2 regions of the Kitasatospora sp. NPDC127060 genome follow, and region 1 is predicted to be linked to the other one. Evidence: riboswitches for the same ligand, from Rfam matches in the RefSeq annotation. Region 1 holds a riboswitch; the other holds the start of a gene.
What was found. A riboswitch is a leader RNA that binds a small molecule or an ion and turns the genes downstream of it on or off. The one in region 1 is predicted to bind glycine.
Positions count from the first base shown of each region.

Region 1 (12,002 bases):
AGCATCAGGCCGGAGATCGACAGCCCGGTCTCCCGGCTGAGCCGCAGCAGTTCGTCGCCGGTGCGGAAGGGGTACTTCAGCACGGTGTCGTCGGGCTTGACCCGGTCCGCGCCGATCGCGTCCTCGTCCACGACGAAGCCGCCGCCGACCGAGTAGTAGGTCTTCTCCAGCAGCGTCGAGCCGTCCGCCGCGTACGCCCACAGGGTCATCCCGTTGGCGTGGTACGGCAGCGAGCGGCGCCGGTGCAGGACGAGCTGGTTGTCGGTGTCGAAGTCGATCGGGTGCTCGCCGAGCAGGTTGAGGCGCTTCTCGGCGGTGATCCGCTCGACGTCCTTGTCCGCCTGGTCGACGTCGACGGTGCGGGGCGAGTTGCCCTCCAGGCCGAGGAGGACGGCCTTCGGGGTGCCGTGGCCGTGGCCGGTGGCGCCCAGCGAGCCGTACAGCTCGGCGCGCACCCCGGTCACCCGGTCCAGCAGGCCTTCGGAGCGCAGGCGGCGGGCGAACATCCGGGCGGCGCGCATCGGGCCGACGGTGTGGGAGCTCGACGGGCCGATGCCGATGGAGAAGAGGTCGAAGACGCTGATGGCCACGGGGACGTCCTTGTCTGGGTCTCGTGGAAGGACAAAGCGGGTGCATGGGACGGGGCACCGCGCGCGTACTGTCCAGTGTGCGCGGTGCCCCGGAAGCGGCAGGTGGCCGGCCGCCGTGAGGCCGGTCACCCTCCTCCGACGATCAGGCGATCAAGAGATCAAGAGATCAGACGGTCGGAGGATCAGACGATCAGAGGTTGGGGTAGAGCGGGTACTTCTCGGCCAGGGCGGTGACCCGGGCCTTCAGCGCGGCGGCGACGGTCTCGTCGAAGGCGGGCTTGAGCGCCTCGGCGATGATGTCGGCGACCTCGCGGAAGTCCTCGGCCTGGAAGCTGCGGGTGGCCAGGGCCGGGGTGCCGATCCGCAGGCCCGAGGTGACCATCGGCGGGCGGGGGTCGTTCGGGACGGCGTTGCGGTTGACGGTGATGCCGACCTCGTGCAGCCGGTCCTCGGCCTGCTGGCCGTCGAGCTGGCTGTTGCGCAGGTCGACCAGGACCAGGTGGACGTCGGTGCCGCCGGACAGCACGGACGCGCCGGCCTCGGCGACGTCGGCCTGCAGCAGGCGCTCGGCGAGGATCTTGGCGCCGTCCAGGGTGCGCTGCTGGCGCTCCTTGAACTCCTCGGAGGCGGCGACCTTGAAGGCGACGGCCTTGCCCGCGATGACGTGCTCCAGCGGACCGCCCTGCTGGCCGGGGAAGACCGCGGAGTTGATCTTCTTGGCGTACTCGGCCTTGGACAGGATGACGCCGCCGCGCGGGCCGCCCAGGGTCTTGTGGGTGGTGGTGGTGACCACGTCCGCGTACGGCACCGGGTTCGGGTGCAGGCCCGCGGCGACCAGGCCCGCGAAGTGCGCCATGTCGACCATGAGCAGCGCGCCGACCTCGTCGGCGACCCGGCGGAACGCGGCGAAGTCGAGCTGGCGCGGGTAGGCGGACCAGCCGGCGATGATCAGCTTCGGCTGGTGCTCCTTGGCCAGGCGCTCGACCTCGGCCATGTCGACCTGACCGGTCTTCTCGTCGACGTGGTACGCGGCCACGTTGTAGAGCTTGCCGGAGAAGTTGATCTTCATGCCGTGGGTCAGGTGACCGCCGTGGGCCAGGCTCAGGCCCAGGATGGTGTCGCCCGGCTGGATCAGCGCGAACATCGCGGCGGCGTTGGCCTGGGCGCCTGAGTGCGGCTGGACGTTGGCGTGCTCGGCGCCGAACAGGGCCTTGATCCGGTCGATCGCGATCTGCTCGACCACGTCGACGTGCTCGCAACCGCCGTAGTAGCGGCGGCCGGGGTAACCCTCGGCGTACTTGTTGGTGAGCACCGAACCCTGGGCCTCCATGACCGCCACCGGGGCGAAGTTCTCGGAGGCGATCATCTCCAGCGTGGTCTGCTGGCGGTGCAGCTCGGCGTCGACCGCGGCGGCGATCTCCGGGTCGAGGGCGTGCAGGGACTGGTTGAGAACCGTCATGGTGTGGTCTTCCCGGGGAGGAGAGCGGAGGGACGGTGGGGGGTGCGGGACGGACCGCCGTGCTGCGGCCCGTCCCGGCGGGGGCTCAGCCCTCGGCGTGGGTGAGCGCGTCGTACTCGGCGGCGCTGAGCAGCGTGTCGGTGGCCTCCACGCGGACCTTGAACAGCCAGCCGCCCTCGAACGGGGCGCTGTTGACCAGGCTGTTGTCGTCCAGGACGTCCTGGTTGACCTCGGTGACCTCGCCGGTCACCGGGGAGTACAGGTCGCTGACCGACTTGGTCGACTCCAGCTCGCCACAGGTCTCGCCGGCGGTCACGGCGTCGCCGACCTCGGGGAGCTGCACGTAGACGATGTCACCGAGGGCGTCGGCGGCGTGCTTGGTGATGCCGACCGTCGAGACACCGTCCTCGGCGGCCGTCAGCCACTCGTGCTCCTTGGTGTACTGCAGGTGCTGGGGGTTGCTCATGGCGTCATTCTCCAGGATGGGAAGCGGGTACGACGCAGCGGGCCGCCGCGCGGACGGCTCCGACGTGCGCCTATGGGAAAACCGGGGGTGGCGGGGGCCTCAGCGGGCGCGCTTGTAGAACGGCAGCGCCACGACCTCGACCGGCTCGTGCTTGCCGCGCACGTCCACCGCGACGGCGGTGCCGGGGGCGGCGTGGGCCGCGTCGACGTAGGCCATCGCGATCGGCTTGCCCAGGGTCGGGGACGGCGCGCCCGAGGTGATCCGGCCGATCGGGGCGCCGTCGGCGGAGACCACGGTGTACTCGGCGCGCGGGACCCGCTTGCCCTCGGAGACCAGGCCGACCAGCACCTTCGGCGGGTTGGACTCGGCCGCGGCGGCGGCCTGCTCCAGCGCCTTGCGGCCGACGAACGCGCCCTCGTTGGTGGTCTTGTCGAAGCGGACGACCCGGCCCAGGCCGGCGTCGAACGGGGTCAGATCGGTGGACAGCTCGTGCCCGTACAGCGGCATGCCCGCCTCCAGGCGCAGCGTGTCGCGGCAGGACAGGCCGCACGGGACCAGGCCGCGGCCCTCGCCGGCGGCGGTCAGCGCCTGCCAGACCGGCTCGGCGTCGACCGGCCGGCAGAAGATCTCGAAGCCGTCCTCGCCGGTGTAGCCGGTGCGGGCCAGCAGCACCTCCTTGCCGGCCACCTGGGCCGGGAGGATCGCGTAGTACTTCAGGCCGGGCAGGTCGGCGTCGGTGGTCTCCGCCAGGATGGCGGTGGCCTCCGGGCCCTGGACGGCGATCAGCGCGTAGGTGTCGCGGTCGTCGGTGACGACGGCGTCGAAGCCCTTGGCGCGGGCGATCAGCTCGTCCAGCACCAGCTGGGCGTTGGAGGCGTTGGCGACGACCAGGAAGGCGTCCGCGCGCAGGCGGTAGACGATCAGGTCGTCCAGGATGCCGCCGTCCTCGGCGCAGATCATGGTGTAGCGGGCGCGCAGCTCGCCGAGCGCGGAGACGAAGCCGACCAGCGCGTGGTCCAGCATCTCGCCGGCCTGCGGGCCGGTGACGGTGATCTCGCCCATGTGCGAGAGGTCGAACAGGCCGGCCTTGGTGCGGACGGCGAGGTGCTCCTCGCGCTCGCTGCCGTAGCGCAGCGGCATGTCCCAGCCGGCGAAGTCGGTCATGGTCGCGCCGAGGGCGCGGTGCAGCGCGTCGAGCGCGGTCAGGCGGAGGGACGACATGGCCAGGAACTCCTCGGTCGGGGCACTCAGGGGCGCGCGCCGGACCGGACCCGCTCGGGACCGACCCCGCGCGCGGGCATGCGGCGGCGTGGGTCTCCCCATCTGTCGTCGAACCTGAGAGCTTCACCGCCCGCCTGCCCTCAGCCGGTGCCAGCATCGGCTGGTTCCAGCATCGGGGACAGGGCGGCGGCTTGCACCGTGGGTGGGCGTACGGCGGGGCCGTACGCCGCTTTCCAGATGTGCCTAACCCGCGCGGTAGGGGGGCCTGAGAGATTCCGGGGAGGACTTGCTCCTTCGGCGCCGGCCGTGCCCCGATGAGGGGCACTCCGGGCTCTCCCGCGCGGGTTCGAGCGGCCGGTGTGGAGTTGTGGGGGCCCGCGGCGCATGCCGTCGGACGCGCACATCATGGCACGTCCTCGCGGAGGAGGGGAGAGGGGACCCGGTCACACGACGCCAGGGCGGACACGGGCCCTAAACTCTTGCGCGTCGGCGCAGCAGTGGGCGGCCGACCCGGCGGCAGGCCGGATCGGCGGCGCATGGAGTACCCGGTGGAGCAGCAGCAGGGGTGGGGCGGGCCGGAGGCGGCGCCGTCGGGCGGCGCGTGGCCGGCGAACGAGCTGGAGCAGGTGCTGACGGCCGCGCTGGGCGACCCGGGGGCGACCCCGCGGGTGGTCGAGGTGCTGGCCCGCAGCCAGGTGTGGATCCCGCTGCCGGCCGGGGGCGACCCGACCGGGCAGGGGCTGGACCTGCCGACCATCGAGCTGGCCGGGGCACCGTACGTGCCGGTGTTCTCCTCCCAGGAGGTGTTCCTGCAGCAGGCGCCGGGGATGGCCTTCGCGGTCGCGCCGGCCTGGGAGTTCGCCCGCGGGCTGCCGCTGGGCGTGGGCATCGCTGTCAACCCGGAGGCGGCGGTGGGCATCCCGGTGCCGCCGCAGGGGGTGGCCGAGCTGCGCCGCGGCCCGCGCGGGGACCGCTGGGAGCACGCCGAGAACGCGCCGGAGGGGCCGACCGGCGGCCGGGTGGCGCTGCGCGAGCCGGTGCCGGGCGAGGACCCGGAGTACTTCCTGGCCGCGTGCCGGGCCGAACTGTCGGCCCTGCCCGGAGTGTTGACCGCGCGCCGGGCACTGGCCAGCATCGAGGGCGAGCCGACGGTGATGTTCGTGGGGATCCAGCTGGATCCGGCGGCCCCGGCCGACCCGGGAGCGGTGAACGAGGCGCTCGGGCGGGCGCTGGGAACCGCGCCGCTGCCGGGGGGCGTCCACCTCGTGCTGCTCGACCTCGCCGACGACCCGGTGGTCGAGTGGCTGCTGACCCGGGTCATGCCCTTCTACTCGCGGGTGTGAGCGGGGACCGTTCACAGGCACGTCGCCGTGGCGGCGGCCGGTGCGGCGCCATAGGGTGCGTGCAGGCGGCTGACGGGCCGGCGGGTTCAGGAAAGAGGCGCGGCGAGGTGGGCGCATGAGTGCGGGAACGGGAGCGGGCGGGGTGCCGGGGCCCTGGGGCCAGGCACCGGCCGGGCACCCGGCAGCGGATCCGGGCGTGTTGGAGCAGGCTCTGCGCGAGGTCGCGCCGGAGCGCTACGACGCGTACGAGCGGCTGCTGCACGCGCTGGCCGAGGGCCGGGTCTGGATGCTGCTCTGGCACGGCACGCCGGGCAGCCCGGACGCGCAGTACGGGAACATGGAGATCAGCGGCCACGGTTACGCGCCGGCCGTCACCTCGCCCGAGCAGCTGACGGCCTCCGGCTGGGCGCGGGCCCACGAGGTCGTCTCCGGGCGGGAGATCGCCGCCTCGCTGTACCGCACCCGCTGGGGCCTGTGGCTCAACCCGCACGCGCCGGGCGGCGGGGTGGGGGTGCCGTGGGCGGACCTGCGGCGGGTCGCCGCGGGACTGGACCGGCTGCCGGCCGGGCCGTTGAAGCTGAGCGAGCCGCAGGTGAACGCCCAGCAGTTCTTCGCGCTGCTGGAGCGCCAGGCCGGCGAGGTGCGCGCGGTGCGGGCGCTGCGCCGGGCCTGGGTGCAGCCGGCCGTGGGGGAGCCGTACCTGGCGATCGGCCTGGACCTGTACGAGAGTTCGCCGCCGGCCGTGGAGGCGGTGCGGGCGCTGATGCAGCGGGCGATCGCGGTGGCTCCGGAGGGGCTCGCGGTGTCCACGGTGGCGATGGCGGACGAGTACGACCCGGTGGCGCTGTGGATGCGCGCGAACGCCCGGCCGTTCTTCGACCGGGAGGCGGGCCGGCCGCCGACCGGCCCGTACCCGCCGGTTCCGCCGCCGTACCCGGGGCAGTCGATGCCGGGGCAGCCGACCCCGGGGTGGGCGCACGGCGCCCAACAGTCCGCGCCGGGTTGGGGTCACCAGTCCCAGCGGCAGTGGCCCGGCTACCCGGGCCGCTGATCGCCGAAACCGATTGCCGACCGGTTGCCGAACCGGTTGCCGAAATCTCCGACACAAAGCCGACTTGATTAGCAATCAGGTCGGCTTCGGTGCTTTCCGGACGAATCTTCCACCGTCGCCGATGACGCATCTTGACATGGCTCGCGCACCCGTGTGAAGAGGTATATGCCGAAGGCCGGGGAGGTGCATGCGGGCAGATCACATTTGGGCATCTGTCGGTTGTCAGGGCTGGCGCAAGCCAGTTCGGATGGCAGAGAGTTCTGCGCAACGCAACGCGCGTACTGGGAACCCCACGAAGGTGAACGCGCAAGCCGACCGCTCGATCCATGCGAAGCCCATCCCGCATGGAGGCAGTGCCCGTGCACGACGCACTGCCGCGACCACCTGCTCCTAGCACCTCCGCACGTCCGCAGCCGTACCGCCGAACCGGCGCCCGGCACCCGTGGGCCGGCCACCGTCGGCGAGGGGACCAACTGACCATGACCGCACCCATCACTACCGCCGGGAACGAACCCGAGGCACCCGCCTCCCCGAGCCCGGCCAAGACGATCGAGGGCCGCTCCCTCGGTCGGATCGCCTGGACCCGCTTCAAGCGGGACAAGGCCGCTGTCGCCGGCGGCATCGTGGTGATCCTGCTGATCCTCCTGGCCGTCCTGTCCGGGCCGTTGAAGTCGCTGTTCGGGCTCGACCCGGACCAGCCCAACCCGGACCTGCTGGACGCCAACCTCGGCGGACTCCCGCTCGGGGACTGGGGAGGGATGAGCGGGGACCACCTGCTCGGCGTCGACCCCCTGCAGGGCCGTGACCTTCTCGCCCGCGTGGTCGACGGCTCCTGGGTCTCCCTGCTGGTCGCCTTCGGCGCGACCCTGCTGTCCAACACCATCGGCACCGTGCTCGGCGTGATGGCCGGTTACTACGGCGGCTGGGTGGACACCCTGATCAGCCGGCTGATGGACGTCTTCCTGGCGTTCCCGCTGCTGCTGTTCGCCATCGCGATCTCGGCCTCGCTCCAGGGCGGCGCGTTCGGCCTGCACGGCCTCCCGCTGCACATCCTGGTGCTGATCTTCGTGATCGGCTTCTTCAACTGGCCCTACATGGGCCGGATCGTGCGCGGACAGACCCTCTCGCTGCGCGAGCGGGAGTTCGTGCACGCGGCCCGCAGCCTCGGTGCCCGCGGCCCCTTCATCCTGTTCAAGGAGCTGCTGCCCAACCTGGTCGGCCCGATCCTGGTCTACTCGACCCTGCTGATCCCGACCAACATCCTCTTCGAGGCCGGGCTGAGCTTCCTCGGCGTCGGTATCCAGCCCCCGCAGTCCTCCTGGGGCGGCATGCTCGCCGACGCGAAGAACTACTACCAGGTGGACCCCCAGTACATGGTGGTCCCCGGTGTCGCGATCTTCATCACCGTGCTCGCGTTCAACCTGCTCGGCGACGGGCTGCGTGACGCCCTCGATCCCAAGAGCAACTGACCCGAGAGCAACTGACCCGAGCGTCAGGCCCTCCCTCCTCCACATCCTCAAGGGGTTGATCTCACCCATGCGTAGGTCCCGTACCGCCGTGCTGACCGCCGTGGCTGCCGCCGCGGTCCTGGTCGTCACCGGCTGCTCCTCCAGCTCGAAGAGCAGCGGTGGCAGTTCCTCCTCGGCCGGCTCCAACGACAGCAGCGGCGGCGGCGCCGACGCGGCCACCAAGCAGATCGTCAACGCCTCGGACAAGAAGGGCGGGACGGTCACCTACGAGATGAAGGGCACCCCGGACTCCCTCGACCCGGGCAACACGTACTACGCGTACATCTACAACTTCTCGCGCCTGTACGGCCGTCCGCTGACCACCTTCAACCCGGCGGCCGGCGCCGACGGCAACAAGCTGGTCCCGGACCTCGCCGAGTCGCTGGGCCAGGTCAGCCCGGACGGCCTGACCTGGACGTACAAGCTGCGCAAGGGCCTCAAGTACGACGACGGCACCCCGATCTCCTCCAAGGACGTCAAGTACGCCGTGGAGCGCTCGAACTACGCGCCCGAGGTGAACTCCAACGGCCCGACGTACTTCCACGACAACCTGGTCGACAACCCGGACAAGTACCAGGGCCCGTACAAGGACAAGACCGGCGACCTCAAGTCGATCGAGACGCCGGACGACACCACGATCGTCTTCCACCTGCAGCACCCCTTCGCCGACTTCGACTACCTGGTCAGCGCCCCGCAGACCGTGCCGGTCCCGCAGGCCAAGGACACCGGTGCCGACTACGTGAAGCACATCGCGGCCTCGGGCAGCTACAAGTTCGAGTCCTACGACGACGGCAAGGGGGCCGTGCTGGTCCCGAACCCCAACTGGGACCCGAGCACCGACCCGATCCGCAAGCAGCTCGCGGACAAGATCGTGCTCAAGATGAACATCGACCAGGCCACCATCGACAAGGACCTGATCGCCGGCAACGCCCAGGTCGACCTGGTGGGCGGCGGCGTCGACCCGCAGACCCAGGCGCAGATCCTGCGCGACCCGAAGCTCAAGGCCAAGACCGACAACGCCTACGGCGGCCGCCTGGTCTACATGGCGATCAACAGCAAGGTCGCGCCGTTCGACAACATCGACTGCCGCAAGGCCGTCCAGTTCGCGATCGACAAGGTCGCGGTGCAGACCGCGCTCGGCGGCCCGATCCGCGGCCAGGTGGCCAGCACCGTGCTCCCGCCGGACATCCCGGGCCACCAGGACTTCAACCTGTACGAGACCCCGGGCAACAAGGGTGACCAGGCCAAGGCCAAGGACGCCCTGAAGGCCTGCGGCAAGGACGGCGGCTTCAAGACCGTGCTGTCCGCCCGCACCGAGCGCGCGACCGAGGTCGCCGCGGCCACCGCGATCCAGGCGCAGCTGAAGAACATCGGCATCGACGCGGAGATCCAGCAGTTCCCGCAGGGCAAGTACCTGACGGACTCGGCCGGTGCCCCGCAGTACACCGAGGACCACAACATCGGTCTGATGATGATGCAGTGGGGCGCCGACTGGCCGACCGGCTACGGCTTCCTGCAGCAGATCGTCGACGGCCGCGCGATCAAGGCCTCCGGCAACAGCAACCTGGCCCAGCTGAACGACCCGGCCGTCAACAAGATGATCGACGACGCCGCGGTCAACCCGGACCGGGCCGGCCGCGAGAAGCTCTACGGCGACATCGACAAGAAGGTCATGGAGTCCGCGGTGTACGTCCCGCTGACCGACTTCAAGGTCTTCCTGTACCGCCCGGACAGCGCGACCAACATCGCCTCCACCCCGGCCTTCTCGGGTGAGTACGACTACCTGAACATCGGCACCACCAAGTAAAGAGCCTGGCTCCGCATCCCTGAAGGCAGGTGAAGGCAGCGGCGCCCGCCGCCGTCCGGCAGATCCCGGACGGCGGCGGGCCGCCGGAGCCGCCCAACTGTGTTTGCCTACATCATCCGCAGGATCCTCGCGGCCGCGGCGCTGCTGGTCGTCGTCAGCGCGGTCACCTTCGCGATCTTCTTCCTGCTCCCGCGCATCGCCGGCGAGACCACCGACCAGCTGGCCGCGCAGTACATCGGGAAGAACCCCTCGCCCGAGGCGATCCAGGCGGTCAAGCAGAACCTCGGCTTCGACCAGCCGCTGTACACCCAGTACTGGAACTTCCTGAAGGCGCTGGTCAGCGGCGCCGAGTACAAGTTCGGCCCGGAACCGGCCACCTGCCACGTGCCCTGCTTCGGCTACTCCTTCAAGAACCACCTGGAGGTCTGGCCGGAGATGACCAGCCGGATCCCGGTCACCATCTCGCTCGCCATCGGCGCGGCCGTGCTCTGGCTGATCTCCGGCGTCACCACCGGCGTGATCTCCGCCCTCAAGCCGCGGTCGATCTTCGACCGGCTGTCCATGGGCATCGCCCTGGCCGGCGTCTCGCTGCCGGTCTTCTTCACCGGCGCCCTGCTGCTGACCCTGTTCAGCTACGAGTGGCCGATCCTGGACAACCTGGAGTACGTCGACTTCACCGCCGACCCGCTGATGTGGGCCCGCAACCTGATCCTCCCGTGGATCTCGCTGGCCTTCCTCTACTCCGCGCTCTACGCCCGGCTCACCCGCGCCGGGATGCTGGAGACGATGAGCGAGGACTACATCCGCACCGCCCGGGCTAAGGGCCTGGTCGAGCGCAAGGTGGTGGTCAAGCACGGGCTGCGCTCCGCGCTCACCCCGATCGTCACCATCTTCGGCATGGACCTCGGCCTGCTGCTCGGCGGTGCGCTGATCACCGAGCAGGTCTTCTCGCTCAAGGGCATCGGCCAGTTCGCCGTCCAGGCGATCTCCGACAACGACCTGCCCAAGATCCTCGGCGTCACCCTGCTCGCCGCCTTCTTCATCGTCGTCTGCAACCTCGTGGTCGACCTCCTGTACGCGCTCGTCGACCCCCGCGTGAGGCTCTCGTGACCGACCTCCAGAAGACCCCGGCGGACGCAGCTCCCGCTCCTCTGGGAGACCCCTTCCTGTCCGTCCGCGACCTGCGGATCCACTTCGACACCGACGACGGCCTGGTCCGCTCGGTGGACGGGGTCAGCTTCGACCTGCACAAGGGCCGCACCCTGGGCATCGTCGGCGAGTCCGGCTCCGGCAAGTCCGTCACCTCACTCGGCATCATGGGCCTGCACCGCTCGAAGCGGGCCCGGATCAGCGGCGAGATCCGGCTGGACGGCGAGGACCTGATCGCGGCCGGACCGGACCGGGTGCGCCAACTGCGCGGCCGCGAACTGGCGATGATCTTCCAGGACCCGTTGACCGCGATGCACCCCTACTACACCGTCGGCGCGCAGATCGTCGAGGCGTACCGGGTGCACCACCCGCGGGCCACCAAGAAGCAGGCCAGGACCCGCGCGATCGAGATGCTCGACCGGGTCGGCATCCCGCAGCCCGACCGCCGGCTGGACGACTACCCGCACCAGTTCTCCGGCGGCATGCGCCAGCGCGCGATGATCGCCATGGCCCTGGTCAACGACCCCTCGCTGCTGATCGCCGACGAGCCCACCACCGCCCTGGACGTCACCGTCCAGGCGCAGATCCTGGACCTCATCCGTGACCTCCAGCAGGAGTTCGGCTCCGCCGTCATCATCATCACCCACGACCTCGGGGTGGTCGCCGAGCTCGCCGACGACATCCTGGTCATGTACGGCGGCAAGTGCATCGAGCGCGGTCCCGCCGAGAGCCTCTTCGACGCGCCGGAACACCCCTACACCTGGGGCCTGTTGGGCTCGATGCCGCGCCTGGACCGGGAACTGCAGGAACGGCTCGTGCCGGTCAAGGGCACCCCGCCCAGCCTGATCAACGTGCCGTCCGGCTGCGCCTTCCACCCGCGCTGCCCGTACGCCGCCCTCACCGGAGGGCGCTCCGCGAGCGAGGTCCCGGTGCTGACCGAGGCCGTGCCCGGGCACGTCGCGGCCTGCCACCTGCCGGTCGGCGAACGGCACCGCATCTTCGCCGAAGAGATCGCGCCCAGGCTGTGAGCCCGGCCTCGTACCACCTTTCTGGAGAGAACCGATGACGGACACTCAGGGGGCCACGATCCCTTCGCCGGCGCCCGCCCCCGACCGCGAGCCGCTGCTGAAGGTGACCGGCCTGACCCGGCACTTCCCGATCCGCGGCGGACTGCTGCGGCGCCAGACCGGCGCGGTGCGGGCCGTCGACGGCATCGACTTCACCGTCAACGCCGGCGAGACGCTGGGTGTCGTCGGCGAGTCCGGCTGCGGCAAGTCCACCATGGGGCGGCTGGTCACCCGGCTCGACGAACCCACCGGCGGGACGATCGAGTTCGAGGGCATCGACATCAGCCACCTGGGGGCCGGCGCGATGCGGCCGCTGCGCCGCGACATCCAGATGATCTTCC
Region 1 is NZ_JBHXEG010000003.1:172,967-184,968, forward strand. It holds gene ACFWIS_RS03780 (L-serine ammonia-lyase) at 1-590, opposite strand, end outside; gene glyA (serine hydroxymethyltransferase) at 781-2,049, opposite strand; gene gcvH (glycine cleavage system protein GcvH) at 2,135-2,515, opposite strand; gene gcvT (glycine cleavage system aminomethyltransferase GcvT) at 2,615-3,736, opposite strand; glycine riboswitch at 3,980-4,085, opposite strand; gene ACFWIS_RS03800 (enhanced serine sensitivity protein SseB C-terminal domain-containing protein) at 4,273-5,079, shown strand; gene ACFWIS_RS03805 (enhanced serine sensitivity protein SseB C-terminal domain-containing protein) at 5,195-6,130, shown strand; gene ACFWIS_RS03810 (ABC transporter permease) at 6,610-7,599, shown strand; gene ACFWIS_RS03815 (ABC transporter substrate-binding protein) at 7,667-9,445, shown strand; gene ACFWIS_RS03820 (ABC transporter permease) at 9,545-10,555, shown strand; gene ACFWIS_RS03825 (ABC transporter ATP-binding protein) at 10,552-11,622, shown strand; gene ACFWIS_RS03830 (ABC transporter ATP-binding protein) at 11,657-12,002, shown strand, end outside.

Region 2 (12,002 bases), on a different contig from region 1:
GGAGTCCTACGACCCCTCCGCCACGACCGGCACCGGCACCACGCCGGCGCTGTCGGCCGAGGTGCTGTCGGCGATCGACGCGCTGCCGCCGGGCTCGGCGCTGCTGATCGTCCAGCGCGGCCCGAACTCGGGCAGCCGGTTCCTGCTGGACTCGGACGTCACCACGGCGGGGCGTCACCCGCAGGGTGACATCTTCCTGGACGACGTCACCGTCTCCCGCCGTCACGTGGAGTTCCGCCGCACCCCGGCCGGCTTCAGCGTCGCGGACGTGGGCAGCCTGAACGGCACCTACGTCAACCGGGAGCGGATCGACGAGGTGCCGCTGAACAACGGCGACGAGGTGCAGATCGGGAAGTACCGGCTGGTGTTCTTCGCCGGCCACAACCGGGGGTACTGAAACCAACGTCGGCGGGAGCCCGAGTGAATACGAATACCCCTTCCTCTTCTCTCGGGGCGGCCAACCCTGCGTCGTCGTCCGGTCCGCAGGCGGACCGGGGCGGCCGCGGGGTGGTCGCGGGCCCCAGGCAGCCGGTCCGGCCGGACCGGCCCGCCGGGCGACGGCGCGGCGGTGACGAACTGCTGAGCATCGGCGCGGTGCTGGCCTTCCTGCGCGACGACTTCCCCGAGGTGACCATCTCCAAGATCCGCTTCCTGGAGGCGGAAGGGCTGGTCGAGCCGCAGCGCACTCCCTCGGGATACCGCAAGTTCAGCCCGTCCGACGTGGAGCGGCTGGCCTACGTGCTGCGGATGCAGCGCGACCACTACCTGCCGCTGCGGGTGATCCGCGAGCACCTGGACGCGATCGAGCGCGGGGAGGCCCCGCCCGCCCTGCCGGCCGCCGAGGCCCGGCCCGGGCCGATGGAGGAGGCCGACCGGGAGTTGGTGGCCTCGGCCGACGTCCCCCCCGGGGTCCGGCTGGGGCGGGCCGAGCTGCTCGCCGCCGCCGAGGCCGGGGAACCGGAGCTGGCGGAGTGGGAGGCGTACGGGCTGGTCGTGCCGGGCCCGGACGGCGGGTACGACGGGGAGGCGCTGCAGGTGGCCCGGCTGGTCGCCGAGCTCGGCCGGTACGGGCTGGAGCCGCGGCACCTGAGGGCCATGAAGGCGGCGGCGGACCGCGAGATCGCGCTGGTGGAACAGGTGGTGGCGCCGCTGCGACGGCACCGGAACCCGCAGACCCGGGCGCACGCCGAGGCCACCGCGAGGGAGCTGGCGACGCTGTCGGTGCGGCTGCACGCGGCCATGGTCCAGGCCGGTCTGCGCTCCCGGGGATAGCCCCCGCGGCGTGCCCCGCACGACCGGTGCACCGCGTTGACCAGCGGCGTCGGCCCTGCGCTTTCATATCCGGGGTCGTAGCCATAGGGTTGCCTGTGTGAATGAGCTCGACGTCGTGGGTGTCCGAGTGGAGATGCCTTCCAACCAGCCGATCGTGCTGCTTCGGGAGGTCGGGGGAGATCGATACCTGCCGATCTGGATCGGCCCCGGCGAGGCGACCGCGATCGCCTTCGCCCAGCAGGGCATGACTCCGGTGCGCCCGCTGACGCACGACCTGTTCAAGGACGTCCTGGAAGCGCTCGGCCAGCAGCTCACCGAGGTCCGGATCACCGACCTGCGGGAGGGTGTGTTCTACGCCGAGCTGGTGTTCGCCGGCGGGGTCGAGGTGAGTGCCCGGCCGTCCGACGCGATAGCGCTCGCCCTGCGCACCGGTACGCCGATCTACGGGAGCGAGGAGGTGCTCGCCGAGGCGGGCATCGCGATCCCGGACGAGCAGGAGGACGAGGTCGAGAAGTTCCGCGAGTTCCTCGACCAGGTGTCGCCCGAGGACTTCGGGGGCGGCGGCCCGCAGTAGCGCGGACGGGGCTCGTCAGCCGTTGCGCGCGCCGTTTTGCCAAAAACCGTCCATCTACCCACACTAGGGGCACGAAAAACCACTCTCCTGAGTGATGTGGTCTGTCGGGCCCGGCGTGGCGATCGTTGACGGGTCATAGGGGACTGCCTACCGTCAGGAGTGGCTGTCCGGGTGGCCGATGCCCGCAGTCGGGTTGCCCGCAGCACGAGTGGACGGAGGTAGGCATGAGCAGCACCGGCGATGACGCGGCCGTGGGAGGCCTGTGCGCCGTGCACCTTCCGCGCACCGCCCGCACCGTGTCGGACCTGCCCAGGACGGGCAGGTTCCCGGCCGTACAGCCGGGGCAGCCCGCGATCGAGCGGCTGGCCCCGACGTCCGAACTGATCGGCTTCCGCGGCCCGACGGCCTGCGCGGCGGCCGGCATCACCTACCGCCAGTTGGACTACTGGGCCCGCACCGGACTGCTGGAGCCCAGCGTCCGCACCGCGTACCCGGCGACCAGTCAGCGGCTCTACAGCTTCCTCGACATCCTGCTGCTGAAGATCGTCAAGCGGCTGCTCGACGCGGGCGTCTCCCTGCAGAACATCCGGGTGGCGGTCGCCCATCTGCAGTCCGCCGAACAGGCCGACCTGGCCGGGCTGACGCTGATGTGTGACGGTGCGACGGTGTACGAGTGCACCACGCCGCAGCAGGTGGTCGATCTGCTGAAGGGCGGTCAGGGGGTTTTCGGCATCGCGGTGGGAGCGGTCTGGCACGAGCTGGAGCTGACCCTCGGTCGGCTGCACGCGGAGCGGACCGACACCGGCGAGACGCTGGTCGGCAACGATCCGGCGGACGAGCTGGCGCAGCGGCGCAACCGGGCGGTCTGACCGGGCGATCGTTCTAGACGGGGCCGTGGGCCCGGACGGGGAACCGTTCCGGCTCACGGCCTCGTCGTGTTGCCTGGTGAAAGCGATCGAGGGAGGGGCACGTGGAGGGCGGCACCGGGATATCGGAGCTGGTGCGGCGTCGGGCCGGGGGGCTCCGGGCGCGGCTGCGGGAGCGCCGGACGCAGCGCAGGGTCTTCCAGGCGGCGACGCTGCTGTGCTCGCTGGCGCTGGCGCCCAGTGCCTGGCTGTGGATCGCGGCGGGGGACCGGGTGGGCACCGTGGAGAGCGCGCCCTCGGCGCCGGTCGCCGTGGTCTTCGGCGCCGGGCTGGACCAGGGCAAGCCGTCGCCGTACCTGGAGCACCGGCTGGTGGCGGCGCTGGACCTGTACCGGGAGGGCAAGGTGAAGGCCGTCCTGGTGACCGGGGACAACGGGCGGACCGAGTACGACGAGCCGGACGCGATGTACCGGTACCTGACCGAGCACGGGATCCCGGCGGACCGGGTGGTGCGGGACTACGCCGGCTTCGACACCTGGAACTCCTGCACCCGGGCGCACCGGATCTTCGGGGTGGACCGCGCGGTGCTGGTCAGCCAGGACTTCCACGTCCGGCGGGCGCTGGCGCTGTGCGAGGCGGCGGGCATCCGCTCGTACGCGGTCGGTGTGTCGGAGCTGCACGACAACACCTGGCTGTACGGCGGGCTGCGGGAGGTCGCCGGGGCGGGCAAGGCGGCGGTGAACGTGTGGCTGCGGCCGGACCCGGTGTTCCTCGGGCCCAAGGAGGACGGCATCCCGAAGGCGCTGGCCCAGGCCGCGAAGCGGTAGCGGCGAGCGGTCGGCCGCGGGGCGTCGGCCGGGTTCGTACGCACTGTCGGACCCGTGCGCGATGATCGGCGGGTGCGATCTCTGCCGAGCATCATCCACCTCGACATGGACGCCTTCTTCGCGGCGGTGGAGCAGGCGGCCAAGCCGAGCCTGCGCGGCAAACCGGTGGTCGTCGGCGGGCTCGGCGGGCGGGGGGTGGTCTCCACCGCCTCGTACGAGGCGCGCAGGTTCGGGGTGCACTCGGCGATGCCGATGGCGCAGGCGCGGCGGCTGTGTCCCAACGCGGCGTTCCTGGCCGGGCGGTTCGAGGCGTACCGGCAGAACAGCGAGATCGTGATGGGACTGCTGCGCGAACTGTCGCCGCTGGTGCAACCGCTGAGCCTGGACGAGGCCTTCGTCGACCTGGAGGCCGGTCCGTACGGTCCGGCGCTGACGGAGGCGGACCACGAGACCGGGGAGCAACTGGTGCTGGCCCTGGCGGAGGACTTGCGGGCGGACATCCAGCGACTCACCGGGTTGACCGGCTCGGTCGGGGCAGCGGGCTCCAAGCTGATGGCGAAGATCGCCTCCGAGCAGGCCAAGCCGGACGGGCTGGTGCTGTTCGAGCCCGGGCAGGAGCGGGCCGTGCTCGGGCCGATGCCGGTCCGGGCGCTGCCCGGGATCGGGCCGGCCACCGAGCAGGTGCTGCGGCGGGCCGGGCTGAGCACGGTGGCCGACCTGGCGGAGGCGGGGGAGGCGGAGCTGGTCCAGCTGCTCGGGCGAGCGCACGGCGCCGGGATCTTCCAGATGTCCATAGGACTGGACGAGCGGCCGGTGGTGGCCGACCAGGACGCCAAGTCGGTCTCGGTGGAGGACACCTACGAGGTGGACCTGGCCGACCGGGACCGGGTGCTGCGGGAGGTGGAGGCGCTGGCCGGCCGGTGCGTGCGGCGGCTGCGGGCGGCCGGGCGTTCGGGGCGGACGGTGGTGCTCAAGGTGCGGCGCTTCGACTTCTCGACCCTGACCCGCTCGGAGACCCTGGGCGGGCCCACCGACGACCAGGCGGTGATCACCGCGACGGCGCGGCGCCTGGCGGAGCAGGTGGACATCACCGGTGGGGTCCGGCTGCTCGGGGTGGGTGTGGCCCAGCTGGCCGACTACACCCAGGAGGACCTGTTCGCCCAGGCGCTGCGGGAGGAGGCGGCGGAGCACGCCGAGGTCGCCGAGGCGGCGGTGGCCGAGGAGGAGCCGGAGGAGCCCGTGGTGCGGCGCTGGATGCCCGGACAGGACGTCCGGCACGCCGAGTGGGGGCCGGGCTGGGTGCAGGGCAGCGGGGTCGGGCGGGTGACCGTGCGGTTCGAGACGCCGTGGAGCGGGCCGGGGCGGGTGCGGACCTTCTCGGTGGACGATCCGGAGCTGGAGCCGGCCCGGCCGCTGCCGCTGCGGCAGGCCGAGGAGCCCGCCGGCGACGGGGAGTGAAGCGGGAGAACGCGGAACGGCCCCACCTGGTAGGAGTACCGGGTGGGGCCGCATACCGTGCCGGTCCCCGGACGGTCGTGATGCCCTCGCGACCGAGCGGAGGCCGGGCCCGCGCGTCCTGTCCCTGAGCGCGCGGGCGGACGCCTCGTCAGGCGTCGGTCTTGGCCAGCTCGGGGCTGGAGTCCTGCCGGGCCGAGCTGCCGGCGACGGCGGTGACGGCCGGCTTGACGGTACGGATCAGGAAGGGGACGACGCCGGCGATGATGCAGACGACGGCCGTGGTCCAGAACGCGTGCTTGTAGGCGTCCAGGGTGGGGATCTGCACCGGCAGCTTGATCGGGAACTTCATGGTGTCGCCGGTCAGGATGGCGGTCATCACGGCGGTGCCGATCGCGCCGCCGACGGTGCGGAGCACGGAGTTCATGCCGTTGGCGATGCCGCTCTGCTCGACCGGGACGGCGCCGTTGATGAAGGCGGGCATCGCGGCGAAGGCGAGCCCGATGCCGAGGCCGAAGATGGCGGAGGCGGTGTAGATGTCGCCTTCGGCGCTGTGGCGCAGGGCCAGGTAGGCCATCGCGATCGCGCCGAGGACGCCGCCGAGGACCAGCGGCAGGCGCGGGCCGCGGCGGGCGATCAGCACGGCGCCGACCGGGGCGGCCACCATCGAGCCGATCGCGGACGGCAGCAGCATCACGCCGGCGTGCAGGACGGTCGCGGTGAAGCCGTAGTGGGCCAGCTTCTCCGGGGTCTGGGCGAAGTTGCTGATGACCATGAACGAGCCGTACATGCCGAAGCCGATGAGCAGACCGGCCAGGTTGGTGAAGGCGACGGCCGGGCGGCCCATCATCTTCAGGTCCACCAGCGGGTGGGCGACCTTGGTCTCGATGACGCCCCAGATCAGGGCGACCACGGCGGCGACGGCGAACAGGCCGAGGGTCTTGGTGGAGGTCCAGCCCCAGTGGTTGCCCTGGCTGACCGCGACCAGCAGCGCGGAGAGCCAGGCGGCCAGGGTGAGGGCACCGAGCGGGTCGGCGCCGCCCTCCTTGTCGACGACCGGGTCGGACGGGACGCGGAAGGCGACCAGGGCGACCGCGAGCAGGCCGAAGGCCAGGCCCATCCAGAAGATCGACTTGTAGTTCCAGTGCTCCAGCAGCAGGCCGGTCGCGACCAGGCCGAGGCCGGAGCCGACGCCCATGGAGGCGCTGATGGCGGCGACGCCGCCGGTCACCTTCTGCTTGGGCAGCTCGTCACGGACGATGCTGATCGCCAGCGGCATCACGCCACCGCCGGCGCCCTGGAGGACGCGGGCGACGATCAGCCAGGTGAAGGAGTGGGTGCTGACCGCCAGCGCCGAACCGGCGACCAGGCCGGCCAGCGAGATCAGCAGCATGGGCTTGCGGCCCCGGAGGTCGCCGAAGCGGCCCAGCAGGGGAGTCAGCACGGCCGCGGACAGCAGGTTGGCGGTCATCAGCCAGGTGATGTTGGAGCCGGAGACGTCCAGTTCCTTGGCCAGCGACGGCAGGATCGGTACGACCGCGGTCTGCACCACGCTGAACGACAGCATCGCCAGGATGAGGGCCGGCAGGACCCGGGCGTTGCTCTGCTTCTCGGCCGCGGTGGTGGGCTGTGGTGCCTCACTCACGGTTGCTTCCTCCCGTACATAGTGAATGAACTGAAGTAACTGTGCAGGGAGATACTTCAGAGTGTCAAATATCGAGTGGTTAAGGTTTGGCAAAGGGGAAGGCTTTGCCTTCGGCGGACCGGGCGTTGACGGCCGGTCGGGCGGGCTCGGGGGTGGGCTCGGGGGCGGGCACGGCGAAGGGCCCCGGACCGGAGTCCGGGGCCCCTGCTGGTGCCGGGCCGGTCAGACCAAGGGGTGCAGCGCGGCCGGGCGGGCGCCGTCGCTGACCGGGGCGCCCGGCGCGGCGGCCGCGGCGGTGTCGTCGTGGACCTCGACGTTCTCGCGGCGGAGCTCGTCCTGGACGACCTCCTCCGCGGTGTAGCGCTCCACCACCAGCCGGACCCGCTCGATCGGGGCGAGGTACTTGCGGACCACCGGCCGCTCCTCACGGAGAGTGACCTCCTCTACCGCCTCGGCGATCTCCTTGTCGGTGAGCGAGGCGCGCTCGGCGTCGCCGACCGGCATCCGCTCCACCCGGACCCGCTCGCGGACCACCGGGACGCGGCGCTCGACCTGCTCGCTGGTCACGTACTTGCGCAGCTTCGCGGTGCCCAGGACGTGCCACTCGGTGGTGATGTCCAGGCGCTCCTCGCGGCAGGTGATCTCGACCGGGCCGTTGGGGGCCGAGGCGGCGGCGGTGCCGGTCGGACCGACTGCGGACGGGGCCGGCCGGTGCTTCGGCTCGACCGCCGGGGTGGCGGCCGGCGCGGTCACCGTGCCGTTGGCGACCGGTGCGGGGGTGCTGAGGGTCCGCACGTGGGCCTCCGTGTCGGTGTCGGTGCTGGTGGCCGTCGTGGTGGCGACGGTGGTCATGGTCGGGCCGGGTTCGGGGGAGTGGAAGGCGAGCGGCTTGGCGGCCGCGGCGGCCGAGGTGGTGCCGAAGTCGAGGTCGGGCTGGGCCGCCCGGGCGGGCTCACCGTTGGCCGGGCGGCCGTCCACCGGGGTGTCGAGCCCGTAGTAGCGGTAGAGCTGGAGCTCCTGGGCGGGCGAGAGGTGCTGGCCCACGCCGAAGTCCGGCGAGTCCTTGACCAGCGACTTGTCGTAGGGCACCCGGAGTTCCTCGCCGGAGAACTCGCTCGTGGTGAGCGGGACGAAGGCGTCCCGGCCGAAGATGCCGGTGCGGACGGCCGCCCACTCCGGCCGGCCGGTGGCGTCGTCCAGGTACACCTCGTCGATCGTGCCGATCTTGTCTCCGTTGCGGTCGACCGCCTTGTGGCCGATGAGGTCTCGGGGGTCGATGTCGGTCTGCACTCTTTCCTCCAAGCGCTGCGCCTGCGGAACTCCCGCAGGAAAGGCGGCCGGAGCACCCGTCCCGTCCGCCACTTCACACCAAAAGCCATGAACCGGACGTGCGCGACCGGGGTGCGGCCGGACGGGGCCGCGCTGCTCCGTACGGGGGACGCGCGTAGACCCGGAGTGACCCGACGCACCCGTGATCGCAGGGCCGCCCGCTGGTACCCTGGGCCGCGACCGCCGAGCCCGCTCGGGAGAGTCCCCGACAGCGAAAACCGCTGGTCGAGGCGCCGAAGGAGCAACTCCTCCCCGGAATCTCTCAGGCATCCGTACCGTGCGGGATAGGTCACTCTGGAAAGCAGGGCAGGAGCGTCGGCGCGGGAGCCGGCGATCACCACCCTCACCGACGGTGCAAGCCGACGGAGCGCCACAGCGCGACGTGCGGGCGAAGCTCTCAGGTCCCGATGACAGAGGGGGAGGCCTTTCGGGTCCGTCCGCCCAGGCCGGTCCGCTGTCCGCAGCGGCGTCGGCCGGTCGGCGTGCGTACCCCCGCCGGTCCGTGACCAGGAGGCCTCGACCACCATGAACGCCCAGCCGAACGCGGGACGCCCCACCAGCGCCTCGACCCTCACCGAGCTTGAGCTGGCCAGCCCCTTCGAGAACCGCCACATCGGCCCTGACGCCGCCGCGCAGGAGAAGATGCTGGCGTCCGTCGGCTACGGCTCGCTGGACGAGCTCGCCGCCACCGCCGTTCCCGAGGCGATCCGTTCCATCACCGCCCTGGACCTGCCCGCGGGCCGCAGCGAGGCGCAGGTCCTCGCCGAGCTGCGCGAGCTGGCCGGCCGCAACCAGGTGCTCCAGCCGATGATCGGCCTGGGCTACTACGGCACCTTCACCCCGCCGGTGATCCTGCGCAACGTCATGGAGAACCCGGCCTGGTACACGGCCTACACCCCGTACCAGCCGGAGATCTCGCAGGGCCGCCTGGAGGCGCTGCTCAACTTCCAGACCCTGGTCTCCGACCTCACCGGCCTGCCCACCTCCGGCTCCTCGCTGCTGGACGAGGGCACCGCGGCCGCCGAGGCGATGGCGCTGGCCCGCCGCGTCACCAAGGTCAAGGGCGGCGTCTTCCTGGTCGACGCCGAGACCCTGCCGCAGACCGTCGCGGTGATCAACACCCGCGCCGTGCCGACCGGTGTCGAGGTCGTCGTCGCCGACCTGTCCGGGGGCATCCCGGCCGAGATCGCCGAGCGCGGCGTCTTCGGCGTGCTGCTGCAGTACCCGGGCGCCACCGGCGTGGTCCGCGACCTCACCCCGGTGATCGAGCAGGCCCACGGGCTGGGCGCGATCGTCGCCGTCGCCGCCGACCTGCTGGCGCTGACCCTGCTCAAGTCCCCGGGCGCGCTGGGCGCCGACATCGCCTGCGGCACCTCGCAGCGCTTCGGCGTGCCGATGGGCTTCGGCGGTCCGCACGCCGGCTACCTGTCGGTGCGCGCCGAGTACGCCCGCTCGCTGCCCGGCCGCCTGGTCGGCGTCTCCGTCGACGCCGACGGCAACCGCGCCTACCGCCTGGCGCTGCAGACCCGCGAGCAGCACATCCGCCGCGAGAAGGCCACCAGCAACATCTGCACCGCCCAGGTGCTGCTCGCCGTGATGGCCTCGATGTACGCCGTCTACCACGGCCCGGACGGCCTGGCCGACATCGCCCGGCGCACCCACCGCTACGCCGCCGCCCTCGCCGAGGGCCTGCGGGCCGGCGGTGTCGAGCTGCTGCACGGCGAGTTCTTCGACACCGTCACCGCCGTCGTCCCGGGCCGCGCCGCCGAGATCGCCGCGGCCGCCCGCGCCAACGGCATCAACGTGTTCCAGGACGGCGAGGACCGGATCTCGGTCTCCACCGACGAGACCACCACCCGCGAGCACCTGGCCGGCGTCTGGGCCGCGTTCGGCGTCCCCGCGGTCGAGGTCGCGGAGGCCGCCGACGCGCTGCCCGCCGCGCTGCTGCGCGCGGACGAGTACCTGACCCACCCGGTCTTCCACAGCCACCGCTCGGAGACCGCCATGCTGCGCTACCTGCGCCGCCTGTCGGACCGGGACTACGCGCTGGACCGCGGCATGATCCCGCTGGGCTCCTGCACCATGAAGCTCAACGCCACCACCGAGATGGAGGCGGTGACCTGGCCGGAGTTCGGTCAGCTGCACCCCTTCGCGCCGGTCGACCAGGCCGCCGGCTACCTGACCCTGATCCGCCAGCTGGAGCAGCAGCTGGTCGAGGTCACCGGCTACGACGCCGTCTCGATCCAGCCGAACGCCGGCTCCCAGGGCGAGCTGGCCGGCCTGCTGGCCGTCCGCGCCTACCACCACGCCAACGGCGACACCCAGCGCGACGTCTGCCTGATCCCGTCCTCGGCGCACGGCACCAATGCCGCCTCCGCGGTGATGGCCGGCATGCGCGTCGTCGTGGTGAAGACCCTGGTCGACGGCGACGTGGACGTCGAGGACCTGAAGGCCAAGATCGAGCAGCACCGCGACAACCTGTCGGTGCTGATGGTCACCTACCCATCGACCCACGGCGTGTACGAGACCCAGATCACCGACATCTGCGCCCTGGTGCACGAGGCCGGCGGCCAGGTGTACGTGGACGGCGCCAACCTGAACGCCCTGGTCGGCCTCGCCAAGCCGGGCAAGTTCGGCGCGGACGTCTCGCACCTGAACCTGCACAAGACCTTCTGCATCCCGCACGGCGGCGGCGGCCCGGGCGTCGGCCCGGTCGCGGTGCGCGCCCACCTGGCGCCGTACCTGCCGAACCACCCGCTGCAGGCGGAGGCCGGCCCGGCCACCGGCGTCGGCCCGATCTCGGCCGCGCCGTGGGGCTCGGCGGCGATCCTGCCGATCTCCTGGGCGTACGTCCGGCTGATGGGCGGCGAGGGGCTCAAGCACGCGACCCAGGTCGCCGTGCTGAACGCCAACTACATCGCCAAGCGCCTGGCCCCGCACTTCCCGGTGCTCTACACCGGTCCGGGCGGGCTGGTCGCGCACGAGTGCATCATCGACCTGCGTCCGCTGACCAAGGAGACGGGCGTGACGGTGGACGACATCGCCAAGCGCCTGATCGACTACGGCTTCCACGCGCCGACGATGTCCTTCCCGGTGGCCGGCACGCTGATGATCGAGCCGACCGAGTCCGAGGACCTGCACGAGATCGACCGCTTCTGCGACGCGATGATCGAGATCCGCGGCGAGATCGACAAGGTCGGCTCGGGCGAGTGGGCCGCCGACGACAACCCGCTGCGCAACGCCCCGCACACCGCCGCCACGCTGGCCGGCGACTGGGCGCACGGCTACTCGCGGCAGGAGGCGGTCTTCCCGGCGGGCGTGAACCCGGCGGACAAGTACTGGCCGCCGGTGAGCCGGATCGACGGCGCGTACGGCGACCGCAACCTGGTCTGCTCCTGCCCGCCGTTGGACGAGTACGGCGTCTGAGCCGGAACGCGGCAGGGCCCTGGCAGAACGTTTCTGCCAGGGCCCTGCCCTTTGCTCCTCGGTGTCTCCCCCGCCCGATGGGCCCGGGCCGTACGGTTCCGGCCGTACGGTCGTCGGGCCGGGTCGGCTCAGGCCGCGTGGGCGACGGGCCGGCGCGGGCCGATCACCCGGCCGTCGGGCAGCAGCTCTCCGGTGTCCTCGAACAGGACGACGCCGTTGCAGAGCAGGCTCCAGCCCTGCTCCGGGTGGCAGGCCACCGGTACGGCCGCCTCGCGGTCCTCGGACTCGGCCATCGGGCACTCAGGACGGTGCTGGCACATACGCGTACCCTCGCTTCGCTCTGCGATCCTCCCCGTGGTGCGGTCACCGGAGGTCGAGCCGTCCGGAGCCGCCTGGTGGTCGGATCCTGTCCGCGCATCAGCCAGGTTTGACCGATGCTCAAGTGGGTAGGACAGGTGGTCCTTCCACGCTAGTTCCCAGTGTCGGCATCCGAGCTCGCGCGCGCAGCAATTTGGTGACACGCGCCACAACTCCAGGGCAGAGATCACCCGTTCAGGTGGGGCCAGGGGGAATCCGCGCACCGGTGGGTCAGTCGGCGCATGGCCCGG
Region 2 is NZ_JBHXEG010000075.1:6,801-18,802, forward strand. It holds gene ACFWIS_RS31440 (FHA domain-containing protein) at 1-397, shown strand, start outside; gene ACFWIS_RS31445 (MerR family transcriptional regulator) at 580-1,272, shown strand; gene ACFWIS_RS31450 (bifunctional nuclease family protein) at 1,370-1,846, shown strand; gene ACFWIS_RS31455 (MerR family transcriptional regulator) at 2,071-2,715, shown strand; gene ACFWIS_RS31460 (vancomycin high temperature exclusion protein) at 2,817-3,539, shown strand; gene ACFWIS_RS31465 (DNA polymerase IV) at 3,612-4,997, shown strand; gene ACFWIS_RS31470 (MFS transporter) at 5,146-6,639, opposite strand; gene ACFWIS_RS31475 (PRC and DUF2382 domain-containing protein) at 6,862-7,929, opposite strand; glycine riboswitch at 8,153-8,256, shown strand; gene gcvP (aminomethyl-transferring glycine dehydrogenase) at 8,494-11,394, shown strand; gene ACFWIS_RS31485 (DUF5999 family protein) at 11,523-11,714, opposite strand.
Region 2: it holds a riboswitch for glycine, as region 1 does, so the genes downstream of both, gcvP (aminomethyl-transferring glycine dehydrogenase) here and gcvT (glycine cleavage system aminomethyltransferase GcvT) in region 1, are expected to answer to the same signal.